Regions from separate parts of the Paenibacillus andongensis genome, predicted to be linked through region 2. Evidence: riboswitches for the same ligand, from Rfam matches in the RefSeq annotation. Region 2 holds a riboswitch; each other region holds the start of a gene.
What was found. Region 2 has a riboswitch for cobalamin ahead of NYR53_RS08655 ((2Fe-2S) ferredoxin domain-containing protein). Riboswitches for the same ligand answer to the same signal wherever they lie in the genome.
Positions count from the first base shown of each region.

Region 1: another riboswitch for cobalamin. It lies ahead of cobJ (precorrin-3B C(17)-methyltransferase); the one in region 2 lies ahead of NYR53_RS08655 ((2Fe-2S) ferredoxin domain-containing protein).
Region 3: another riboswitch for cobalamin. It lies ahead of NYR53_RS27925 (ABC transporter substrate-binding protein); the one in region 2 lies ahead of NYR53_RS08655 ((2Fe-2S) ferredoxin domain-containing protein).

Region 1 is NZ_CP104467.1:4,672,116-4,676,315, reverse strand. It holds gene NYR53_RS21380 (SRPBCC family protein) at 1-191, shown strand, start outside; gene NYR53_RS21375 (hypothetical protein) at 270-695, shown strand; gene NYR53_RS21370 (guanylate kinase) at 763-1,341, opposite strand; gene NYR53_RS21365 (hypothetical protein) at 1,505-1,735, shown strand; cobalamin riboswitch at 1,778-1,979, shown strand; gene cobJ (precorrin-3B C(17)-methyltransferase) at 2,121-3,815, shown strand; gene NYR53_RS21355 (sirohydrochlorin chelatase) at 3,835-4,200, shown strand, end outside.
Region 2 is NZ_CP104467.1:1,870,379-1,874,578, forward strand. It holds gene asnB (asparagine synthase (glutamine-hydrolyzing)) at 1-1,176, opposite strand, end outside; gene NYR53_RS08640 (hypothetical protein) at 1,356-1,712, shown strand; gene NYR53_RS08645 (DUF4023 family protein) at 1,759-1,872, shown strand; gene NYR53_RS08650 (hypothetical protein) at 2,044-2,175, shown strand; cobalamin riboswitch at 2,305-2,507, shown strand; gene NYR53_RS08655 ((2Fe-2S) ferredoxin domain-containing protein) at 2,539-2,907, shown strand; tRNA gene NYR53_RS08660 (tRNA-Arg) at 3,273-3,346, opposite strand; gene NYR53_RS08665 (hypothetical protein) at 3,491-4,200, shown strand, end outside.
Region 3 is NZ_CP104467.1:6,247,978-6,252,177, forward strand. It holds gene NYR53_RS27915 (ABC transporter ATP-binding protein) at 1-73, opposite strand, end outside; gene NYR53_RS27920 (FecCD family ABC transporter permease) at 79-1,116, opposite strand; gene NYR53_RS27925 (ABC transporter substrate-binding protein) at 1,118-2,131, opposite strand; cobalamin riboswitch at 2,285-2,438, opposite strand; gene NYR53_RS27930 (type 2 periplasmic-binding domain-containing protein) at 2,471-2,998, opposite strand; gene NYR53_RS27935 (aspartyl-phosphate phosphatase Spo0E family protein) at 3,060-3,326, opposite strand; gene NYR53_RS27940 (aminotransferase class I/II-fold pyridoxal phosphate-dependent enzyme) at 3,395-4,200, opposite strand, start outside.

The DNA of each region.
Region 1 (4,200 bases), 2.8 Mb from region 2:
AGTTTGTAACTGTAGAACAAGGAACTTTGATGATAGATACGTTCGATTACACCTCGCCATTTGGAGGATTGGGGAAGCTTGTCGATCATTTGTTTTTAGCAAAATATATGACTCAATTTCTTGAAAAGCGCAATAATTACGTGAAGATGATAGCCGAAGAGACAGCCGAGTCTGCAAGGTCATCTAGGTGAGAACTGGATACTAAGACGGCCACATGGTATTATGGATAAGGTTGGTAGGTCGAAGTGATCAGGAGAGAAGAAGAATCTATGGTTGAACAAAAAAGTGAACGAAAATTTCATTTTCTGGGTGTATTGCTTGGCATAGCGGTTGATAATTTGGGGACTTTGATATCGACTTCGTTAATTGGCGGTATATATTTTGCTAATCGCCCAGTGGATGAGCATGATGTTAGTGTTATATATTCGAATGTAGGCCTGATGCTTTTGCTTCTGGTAGTTGGTTTGTTCTGGTCGTTTCTTGGCGGATTCATCGCCGCTAAGGTTGCAAAGCGTGCCGAATATTTCAATGCGGCCATTATTGGTGTCATAGGCGCTGCAATCGGATTTGATTCCATGTTAACCAATCATAGCATTCCGTTATGGTATGAGCTGCTTGGTTTTGTCGTCATTGTACCGGTTTCACTATTAGGCGGATTCGTGGCTTTGAAGCGGAAAAAAGCCCCATTAAAATGAAATGTTGGATCGTAAAAAAGAGACTCGGTGATGTCGATCACCGGGTCTCTTGGTGTTATTGGCACATTTAACTAGTTGTAGTCGGCATGTGAGCGAGCATGGTTGCTTTTACTTTGCCGATCGTTTCTTGTAAATTCATATTCTCAAAAACATGCTCACAATCCTTGCGGTAGGAGACTTCCTCTATGTAGTGGTTCATGTAGTGGTCAATGACGTCCGTTGGCGTGTTTCGAGCAAGCATGCGTTCCATGATCGTTTGTTTATTGACATAGATGAACAAGCGGATCGCTCTTTCTCCAAATGTATACTTGAAACGGTTAGCTGCATAACGATTCACAATGACATAGATAAGTCCGTCTTTGCGAAGCGCTTCATCGATGTCCGCTTTCTTAATTCCATAGAAATTCCCGTCAATTTCAACAGTTTGAAAAAATTCACCTGCAATGTCACTGTCAATGAACGCTTTGCGCGAGATGAAATTATAATCCTTCCCGTTGATTTCTTTGGGTCTAGGTGTTCGAGTTGTGTAGGAGACGACAGATGAGAAACCAAGCTCTTTGGCAATGTGATGGGCAATTGTTTTACGACCAGAACCGCTAGTGCCCGTAAAGACAAAGACCAATCCATTCGTTTCATGACTGCTCATATCAATTCCTCCTTCATATAATGAAAGCGATATCTTGATAGATTCATTATAGTACGAAAATTCTGAAAATTAAAGAAATACTTTCTTGTTTTGATAGGAATCAAAGGGTAAAAATACGTTATAATAGATAGCATCACTTCGTTTAATGGAAAGGAAGCTAACTATGCCTAAATATGCGAATTTGAGTGCGGAAGCAACGGAATTTTTACGTCAAAAAACGGGAAGCAATCACTTAGAGTGCTATACTTATATTGACCCGGAGCGTGGGGAGGATAGTTTTTTTATCGTTAAAACGATCAACAAGGTCATTCAAGTTTCTTTTGCTGAAGTGACCTATGATCCAAGCAGTTACCAGAGTTTGATGGAAGGACTCTACCAGGCTATCTATGAATAAATACGTGACAACCCTATCGATAGATGGTAGGATGATCGTAATTGCATATCAAAGGAATTAGGTGCCATAGATCCATTCGGGTGTATGGTTAAAAGGGAAGACCGGTGAAATACCGGCACGGACCCGCCACTGTGAACATCGCCGTTTATTCGGTAACTCCTTGCAGCATGCCACTGGGTGACAAACCTGGGAAGGTGCAAGGGGATGATGAAGTCAGGAGACCTGCCTAATTCAACAACACAATAACCCTACGAGGAATTAGGGAGTGTTAGAGAGCGGTTACTTCTGGTTTTTTTAACTGTTGTAATTTAACAAGCATTTCTAACATGACTTATGTTAGGGATGCTTTTTTTGTTTGTGTAATTCTGGGGAAGGGTGATACAAATTGTCAGGAAAACTGCTCATAATCGGCTTTGGACCGGGGAGTTTTGAACATATTACGAAGCGTGCACGGGAAGCGATACAGGAAAGTGAAGTTATCATTGGATATAACACCTATGTGGATCTTATCGCAGGTCTATTAAGCGAACAGCAAGTCGTTCGTACTGGCATGACGGAAGAAGTGAGTCGTGCGCAAGAGGCTGTGCGGCAAGCCAAGCAGGGTAAGAAAGTTGCTGTTATTTCCAGTGGAGACTCCGGTGTGTATGGGATGGCCGGTCTTGTTTATGAGGTTTTGATGGAACAAGGCTGGACTCAGCATGAAGGCGTTCAAGTGGAAGTGATTCCTGGCATTTCAGCTGTTCATTCGGCTGGTTCTCTGCTGGGGGCACCCATAATGCATGATTCTTGCACCATCAGCTTGAGTGATCATCTGACGCCTTGGGAGCTGATTGCGAAGCGGGTTGAGGCTGCGGGTATGGCTGATTTCGTCATTGCTCTCTATAACCCGCGAAGCGGTAGACGGACCAGACAAATCGTGGAAACGCAGCGCATTCTCCTAAAGCATCGTTCTCCTTTAACACCCGTTGGGATTGTAAAAAGCGCGTATCGAGATCGCGAGCATGTTGTTGTGACGACGCTTGCTGATATGTTGAATCATGATATTGGCATGTTAACGACCATTATTATTGGAAATTCCGCAACCAAGCTGTATGACGGTCTCATGATTACACCGCGCGGTTATCAGCGGAAATACACATTAGGGGCTGAAACACAGCCGCTTAAACCACACCAAAGGTTGAAATCCGAGGCTGAGCCGTGGGCTTTGGAACAATTGGATGAGCAGATCTTTGATGAATCCATGGAGGAGTTCGATGAAGAAGATGAATTCATGGATGATGAGGTAACTGAAAATAAAGAAACTTCCCAGCTGAAATCATCGCCTAATTTATCTCCTAGCAACTCCTTACAACTTGCAATGGAAGCCTTGCAGCTAGTATCCAAAGGGACTGAAGAGGTGTCTTTTGAATTTGACAATAAGCTGACTGCGACCCAATCTATCTTTGAGTTTGCCGTAAGTCCCGGTATCGCGAATAAAAAGTTAACAGCTGCCCAGTTGTGTGCGTTAGGCGAGATTGTTGGAGATCGTGGAGATATTGAATATTCACCGCATCATCAACTGATTGTTCGTGTGCAAACCAATAACCCTAACCAGATTACATCCGAATTAAGTGCGCTTGGTTTATTGTTATCTCCGATTGGTGATGTTGCCCAAATCAAAGCATGCGACTTTTGTAATTTGGAAAAAGGCGAATCTATTCCATATGCGGAAGCCATCCACCATCGTATTGGCAATCTAGAGGTACCTAAAGAGTTGAAAATTGGTTTCAACGGGTGTGGAATGGCTTGTTATGGGGCAGTTCAGCAAGATATCGGCATCGTCTACCGCAAAGAGAAATTTGATCTTTTTCTTGGCGGAAAAACAGTTGGTCGAAATGCACATGCGGCTCAACCCGTTGCAGAAGGAATTGCACCCGAGGAGCTTGTCGATTTAGTTGGCAGGATCGTGGAACGTTACCAAAAAGAAGGACATCCGAACGAACGGTTTCATAAATTTTTCAAGCGTGTCAAAGAAATTGAAGGCTACCGTCATCAAGAAATGGTAGGTTTCGTTATCGAAAATGCCATTTGCGGCGATTAAAATGAGGGGGAAATAAAGGATGAATGCTGTTTTATTTGTGGGTCATGGGAGTCGGGAAGAAGGCGGGAATGAGGAAGTTCGTCTCTTTGTTTCAGAAATTGCGAGTAAGATGAAAGAACAAATTGTGGAAACATGTTTCCTGGAATTTGTTCAACCAACGATTATGCAAGGAATTGACCGCTGTGTAGAATTAGGGGCAACTCACATTGTGGTCATTCCGATTATTTTATTTGCGGCTGGGCATGCCAAAATTCATATCCCGTCTTCTATTGATGACGCGAAAATAAAATATCCTTTGGTGAAGTTTACATACGGCAGGCCTATTGGGGTGCATGAACAAATTCTGGATATTTTATCCTCCAGGGTAGAAGATCTCGGAGTTCAA
Region 2 (4,200 bases):
ATGGAACCAGGGATATCCGCCGAATATTTCGTCAGCTGCTTCGCCGGAAATCGCAACCGTCGCTTCTTTTTTGATCTCACGACAAAATAAATAAAGAGACCCATCAACATCAGCCATTCCTGGTGTATCGCGGGCAAATACGGCAGTTTTCAGAGATTCCACAAGCTCGGGTGTGTCGAATTCAATATAGTGATGCTCAGTTCCTAGATGCTCCGTCATCCGTTTAATCCAAGGTGCGTCTGAATTTGGCTGAAAGATGTTGGCTTTAAAATGCTTGTCGTTATCTTTGTAATCAACGGAAAAAGTATGCAAAGCGCCTTGCCCGCTTTCCTTGTAGTGAGCAGAGGCAAGTGCCGTAAGCGCACTAGAGTCAAGACCACCTGATAGAAGGGTACAGATGGGAACATCAGACACAAGTTGGCGCTGGGATGTATCTCTAAGCAGTTGCTGAACTTGCAATGCCGTAGCAGCGATATCGTCGGAGTGCTGGTGGCTTTCGAGCTTCCAATACGTGCGAATGGATAAGCCATTGCGGTCAAAAACAGCGCATTGACCTGGTTTGAGCTCAGACATGTTGCGATAAATCCCATGACCAGGTGTGCGAGCCGGACCTACTGCGAAGATTTCAGCCAAGCCTTCCGCACCGACCTCTGCTTGAAAGTCGGGGTGTGCGAGTATGGCTTTTGGCTCTGAGCCGAATAGAAGCACACTATTTTGATGAGAATAAAAAAGCGGCTTTACACCGAGCCGATCTCTGACCAAATAAAGAGATTGTTCCTGATCATTCCAAGCCGCGAAAGCGAAAATGCCATTAAGTCGATCTACACAGGCTCTCCCCCATTCAATAAAGGCAACAAGCAGCACCTCTGTATCACAGGTCGTGCGGAAATGATGCCCACGAAGTTCGAGTTCCTTTTTGAGTTCAGGGGCGTTATAGAGTTCGCCATTATATACGATCGTATACGTGTAGTCTCCTTGTTTCCGTACCATAGGCTGAGCGCCGTTTTCCGGATCCATTACACTAAGACGTCGATGGCCGAGGGCACAATGCTGTGAAATCCAAGTACCAGAAGCATCAGGTCCACGCAAATGGAGCGTTTCCGTCATATTTTCTAGAATGGACGGGTACCCGGTCAAGTCTTTCCGCCAATCTATCCAACCCGTTATTCCGCACATAGACGTTCCTTCCTTTCCTTATAAAGAGAGCATGATGATAAAAGGTATGCAAACTGAAGGCATATAATGTCTGTCCAGGAATGGGATGGACGCAGTCAACCGGACGGATTTTGTGTTTTGTAGACAGGCCTGATACAATAAATCCAATTCTTACTTACTAAATGACAAAGGTGATGACCATGAAAAAGAAACACTCCAAAGCACAAATTGACTATTTGGCCTCAAGAGAACACTTCCTGCAAATCAGTAACCAAGCCGATAAACGAATTGCGGAATTAAAAGAAGAAGGTAAAGAAGTTGGGCAAGCGGAAATGGAAGAAATTATTGAGCGTGTCGGCTTGCATCGTGCTTACAATGAACTTACCCAAGCGGAGAATGTCTTGATTAACTGGACACAAACGGCTATCAAAACCGAACCGGAATTTATTCAAAATCGCGCTAATTTTGAGGGATTATACGAAAAAGTCAAAACAGATGCAGAAGCAAGAGGCGCGATTCTTAATCTTGCCATGCGTTTAAATTTAGAGCTTGCGTGACATTCTAAAGGGGTAGTGCCATTCTTTCTTCAGGAGGCGAATGCTCATGGATAGTCATTTCATTAGCAAGCTGCACGACAAGCAGAGGAAAGCCGCGAAGAACTTCAGGACTCAAGGTGACGGTCAGCCAGGCAGTAATTTGCCGCACAAGAAGCACTAAAGTCTAATGGCACCATCAAGAGCCTGTAGGGAGATTTCCTTACAGGCTTTTGCTTTTGTGTTCCCTTTGCCTTCGTCCCTTATGGGTATTTTATACAGCATATTTGGTGCGGTATCTCTCCATACTAATCAAGTGATCATTATTTCAACTCACAGGAGGATGAATCCTATCATGAGCAAAAAGAAAAGTATGGACCAGCGGACACAAAGCACAATCGATCATTCGAAGCAATCTTCTCGCATACAGTCCAATCTGGATTCAACAGAACCTGGGCATCATCAGCCGAATCGTCCTTCCGTTTGAATGAGTGATTTGTATTCGTAAATACAGCTTCCGATGAAGTCCCTACCATTTGGTGGGGGTTTTTCCTTGTATGTAGATAGAGTTATAAGGTATGATGATTGAGTTTAAAAGATTTGAATAAGCTCATGCAATTTCATATTCGAAATAGGTGCTTACATCCGCTTTCCAATCGCAGAGTAAGCTTAAAAGGGAAGATCGGTTAGAAGCCGACGCGGTCCCGCCACTGTAACAGAGGAGTCAACGTCTCTATGCCACTGATCGACTAGATTGGGAAGGCTGACGTTCGATGAAGATCCTGAAGCCAGGAGACCTGCCTATTTCAGCAGCACATTATATACCTACGGGAGATAGGGAGGTGTTCTTATGAGTACGTGGGATCTATCCACAGTCCAACATCATGTACTTATTTGTAACGGGGGATCTTGCCTGAAACATTCAGGAGATGAAACAACACTAGCCATTCGAGATGAAATTTCGAAGCATGGAGCCGAGCATCTTATACATACTACGCGGACTCGATGTAATGGCCGCTGTCAGGATGCAGGTGTCGTCACCGTTTATCCGCAAGGGATTTGGTACAAGGAAATGACACCAGAGACGGGGAGAAGGCTTGTTAGAGAACATTTACTAGAGGGGAAACCGCTCAAGGAACATATGACTTATGATTTTGAGGAACGCTTTGTGCCAACCGGAAAAGGGAATACGGGCATAAGTCGCCTACAAAGTAAATAAATAAGTATTGGCTTAATAGAGCAGAAGAGGTTGATCATCCAGTAGGATGATAACTTTCTAATGCTCTATCTGTTAATAGGGAAGGTTTCGTTGCCTAATTTCTAGCTGCGATAATTATATGGACATAGGATTGGATAAATATAGATTTGAAAAATTATCAACGAAGCGTACTTTTTTACATACGATCTTGATGAAAGATTTTTTTTAAAAAAAGCCGTCATGATAGGCGACTAAGATTGCATGAATAAAGCACTTCTGATTGACACAAAAACTGTTGGAAATACTGTTTCGTTATTGTATTGATATTATATTTTCAGACAACAAAAAAGATCGCGATTTCTCGCGATCCTTTTGTCTTGCATGAACGTCCCAGGAGGGATTCGAACCCCCGACCGCACGCTTAGAAGGCGTGTGCTCTATCCAGCTGAGCTACTGAGACATAAACCTCTTCTTACCTAGCGGAATGAATCCGTTTAGCGAAGCGAGAGTTAATATATCATATCGTTTTATAGGAAGTCAACCCTCTATTCATAATTATTTTGCAATCACTCTGACAATCAAGTAAACTGTCTCCAGCGAGACCATGATTTCTGAGGTGATCATCATAACAGACCCATCCATCAATAACTTAATTCTTTTTCCGAAAACAGAGCAATATTACGAAGAGGAACTGACTCGGTTTCTAAAAACAGAGCAGTATAGTGATGCGCTTCAACTGCTAACTTTTCTACTGCAATTTCCTACAGTAGACCCTCATAAAGCCGAACAATGGGAAGCTCTGCGGAACTGGCTGTATACCATGTATCCGGAATCCATGTTCCCCATGACGCCGCCAATGGAAGAGGACCTAGAGGAAGAAACAGATTTATTACGGCAATACATACAAGAAAAGACAGCCGATGATGGGGCCTTTGCGCTTAAGCTTCTGAATATGCTGAAAGACGGTACGTTGGAGCAGCAAGTCAACGCCCTTGAACAATTGGCGTTCATCGATCAATCTGACGTAAGCCAGCGTGTAAAAGAGTGGTTGTGTGAGAAGCCGCGGCACCCTCACATTCAGTTCAAAGCTTTGCAGGCGCTTAAACAGATGGGTGAGCGAGGATTTATCGAATTCCCCAAGAATGGGGAAAAGATCCTGGTCGAGATCGAAGAGACACCGATGTGTCCGGAGGATTTCCCATCACGTATTCGTGATATGATTCGCAGAGTCGGGGACATTAGTGAAATTAGCCAACCTGATTTTGTTTATTTTGCCAAACAAACCTGGCAGGAATTTCTAGCCTATGCCTATGG
Region 3 (4,200 bases), 3.3 Mb from region 2:
TGATCTCAAAGCTGACGTTCTCCAGCACTTGTTGTTCCCTAAAGCTTTGGGAAAGGTGCTCCACTTTAATCATCTTGATCAACCTCTTAACGTTTTCTTATCCTTGTGGAGCAAATAAGCAAAAAATGGCGCGCCCAGAAATGCCGTGATGACCCCAAGTGGAATTTCGGTTGGACTTAGCAGGGTACGGGCAAGTGTATCTGCCCAGAGGACATAAATACCGCCGCCAATTGCGGACAATGGAATAATCAATCGATAATCCGGACCAACCAATAGTCGTACTAAATGTGGCACGATGAGCCCAACAAAGCCGATTACACCAGCAACCGATACCGCAGCAGCAGTAAGAAATGTAGCTACAATAAGCACGATCAACTTCGTACGCTCTACATTCACACCGAGATGTGACGCCTGCCGCTCACCCAAAGCCAGTAAATTTAACGACCTTGCATAGCTAAGCAGCACGACAAAACCAATAATTAAATAAGGCGAAATGATATACGTATACGACCAACCTCGCATGGCCAAGCTGCCCATTAGCCAGAAAATAATTTCATTAATAACTTGGTTGGAAATAGATACCATGAAGGATACGATTGCCCCTAGAAAAGCCTGCATGACCACGCCTGATAAAATAAGCGTCTCCATCTTCAGCTTCCCTTCGATCTGAGCAAGCTTAAGAACCAGAAATAAAGAAATAAGTCCCGTTACGAAGGCAACAATAGGTATCGACCATTGCCCAAACCACGCCACTTGCAATCCAAAATAGATTAAAAATGCGGCTCCTACAGAAGCCCCCGAGGATACACCGAGTGCATAAGGATCCGCAAGTGGATTGCGCAGCACACCTTGAAAAGCTGCCCCTGCGATTGAGAGTGAGGCCCCTACAAGAATCCCCAGTAATACACGGGGAAATCGTACTTTATTGATGATTTGTTCCGACGACTGCGGCCAGGTGGCATCGATGTGATCTCCCAGCCAAGGGATATGCTTGGCGAGAATACTGGCAATTTGCAGAACCGGTAGATTAGCAGCACCTAGCGACAAGCTCGCCACAATAGAAAGAAGAAGGAGTATAACCCCTACTCCTCCCCACAGCATTAATTTTCTTTTCATTTTATTTCACCAGTTCGGGATAAATGCCTTTCGCCATTTCAAGTAATCCATCGGTCAGTCTTGGACCCGGACGGCTGAGCATGTTCTGGTCGAGGCCGACCACCTGCTTGTTCTTCACGGCATCAATGGTATCCCAACCACTTCTAGATCGGATAATTTCATCAAGTGGTTTCTTGCTCTTACTATCGACAACCCCATTGGCGAACAGAATTACACCTGGATTTTGTTGAATGATTTTTTCTTCACTGATTTCATACCAGCCATTTTTGTCTCCTGCAACGTTAACACCGCCAGAAATCTTGATCAATTCATCCATAAACTCGCCACTGCCCACTGTCCATCCCGGGGCAAATTCAATGTATACCTTTTTCTTGTTCTCTTGCTTCACGTCTTTCACTGCATTAACAACCTTTTGACGGTCCGCTTTCATCTTGGCAACCACTTTTTCCGCTTGCTCCTGATGATCCGTAATGATTCCGTACGTTTGAATATTCGCAATGGCATCATCCAATGTTTTCGGCTCCACTTTAAACACGTTGATATTCAAAGCACGCAGCTTTTCTACTGTATCGGGTTTCATCGAAACCCCCGTAAACACAACATTTGCGTTAGAAGCGATCACGGCTTCTTGATTAGGCTTCGTTATGCTGCCAAGTTTCGGCTTCGTTTTCGCCGCTTCTGGATAATCATCATAATCAGATACACCAACAATATTAGCTTCCAGCCCTATTGCAAAAAGGGCTTCAGTCTCTGCCGGGGACACCGATGCAATACGCTCAGGCGCTTTATCAAATGTAAACTCTTTGCCCGTAGCATCTTTTATTTTCAATGGATAGACCGTCTTTTTGGCTGCGGATGATGGTGCCGTCGTTGCAGCAGGAGCTTTGGTCCCTTCCCCGCCAAGCTTAGACGGATTAGTGATTTCCGTTTCCTTTTTACCGCAAGCTGCTAGACTCATTGCTGTTGTTAACGCTACTGTAAGAATAAGTGCTTTTTTTACTGAATTCTTTTTCATCTGGCAAACCCTCTCTCTAAACAATTTATGTCGATTGACCCTAACAAAAAAGCCCCTTTGTTCTCGAAGGAACAAAAGGGACGATAAATCGCGGCGCTCAGCAATATCTAGGGTAGCTTCCTGATTTAACGCGATCCTTTTCCTCGAAGGATGTCGTAAACGGCACCATGGGCAGGTATCCTGACTCTCCCGGCAGTTCATGCCAGGATTACAGTGGCGGGACCGCGCCGGACTTTAACCGGCTTCCCTTTTAAGTGGCAATCTCTTCGTAAGTGAGCTTACCAGCACCTATGGCTGCATGTTTTACTATCAATCTATTTGTCGATTATAGACTTCTTGTTACTTTTGTGCAATTATTTTGAGCACTTGCAACGACTCATTCATCTTTGGAGCATTTTGAGGAATAAAAGCCACCAAGCCTTTTCCTTCAAAACCTTGCTCTTTCATCCATTTGTTTCCTGCAAGAGGAATACCATATAGATGCTTTTCAGCAGGCTTACCCTCTTCAGCAATTTGAATAACGCCATCCGGATAATCTTCAGGTTTGATGGTATCATCCAAAGAAACGAAACCCGCTTGATTACTTAGTGATTTGAATTGATCTTCGCCAAGAATGAAGATGCCATTGCCCCCGGCAGCTAGCTCCACAATCATTTTTTCCAACGAGAATATAGGTGATGTATTCACTTTGACTGTAGGAACCTCGCCCACCTTGGATTTCAAAGAATTCTCCAGCTTGTCCCCCGCTTCACTTGGAAAACCATTCGAGCCCATAATAAAAATAGATACATCCGGCTTCGGCCCGCCGCAACCCGTAAGCATCACCATAAGCCCCACCATCATAACCAACAGCCATTTCACTTTCATGTTGTGAGCGTACCTCCGTTTGTTATCTGAATCCATCGATAGTCGTGAGAAAAGTCGGTTTTCACCGACTTTTTTTCCCATTATGCATATATTCATTTATTTTTTGGTCTAGTATTGTGCTCAATTCAACGACGGAATCAGATGTCATTTCTTCCCCATCAAAAACCATCTGTTCTAACCTTCGTCGCAGAGAATGAATCTCTTCTTCTAATAAGGTAAGGGAGTTTTTCTTCTTCGCACGCTTGGTTAACCAACGTTGTCCGAAATCCTGTTCACGAATTTGAAAATGTTTTTGATAGGTTGATAGTTGATATTCCATAAAAGCCATGCTCATCCCTCCTTACTACAAGAATACCAGTTTTCATCAATAATGAACATATTTATTTACGTTAGCACTTACAATTTTCTCATAAAATTGCCAATTCTCTCCAATGCTTCATTTAGCTGCGAAACACTATAGGCATACGAGCAGCGTAAGAAGCCTTCTCCACCTAAACCAAACACATCACCAGGCACAGCAGCAACTTTTGACTCAAATAATAACCGCTGCGCAAACTCCTCTGAAGTTAATCCTGTAGCGACAATACTTGGAAATGCATAGAATGCGCCTTGCGGCTCATGACATTCAAGACCAATATCTCGGAACCCTTTTACGATCAAACGTCTGCGCTGGTTATAGGACTCGATCATCCGATCTTTCTCTTCCATACCATTCGTCAAAGCCTCGTGAGCAGCAACTTGGCCCATGACCGGTGCGCACATCACCGTATATTGATGAATTTTGGTCATCGCCGAAATAAGTTCATGGTGACCGCAAGCATATCCCATCCGCCAGCCTGTCATGGCAAAAGCTTTGGAGAACCCGCTAACCAAGATTGTCCGGTCTTTCATGCCAGGAATAGCCGCGAAGCTCACGTGCTTCTGACCATAAGTCAGCTCTGCATATATTTCATCGGAAATGACAATAAGATCATTCTCTTCGATGACTTTGGCAATCGGAAGCCAATCCTCATAGGTCATAATACCGCCTGTCGGATTGCTAGGATAGCAGAGAATTAATATTTTGGAGCGTGGCGTAATCGCGTCGCGAAGAGCTTTCTCAGTCAACTTGAACTGGTCCTTTGCGAAGGTCTCAATCCCAACAGCTACACCGCCGCTTATACTTGTGATAGGGGAATACGAAATATAACAAGGCTCAGGTA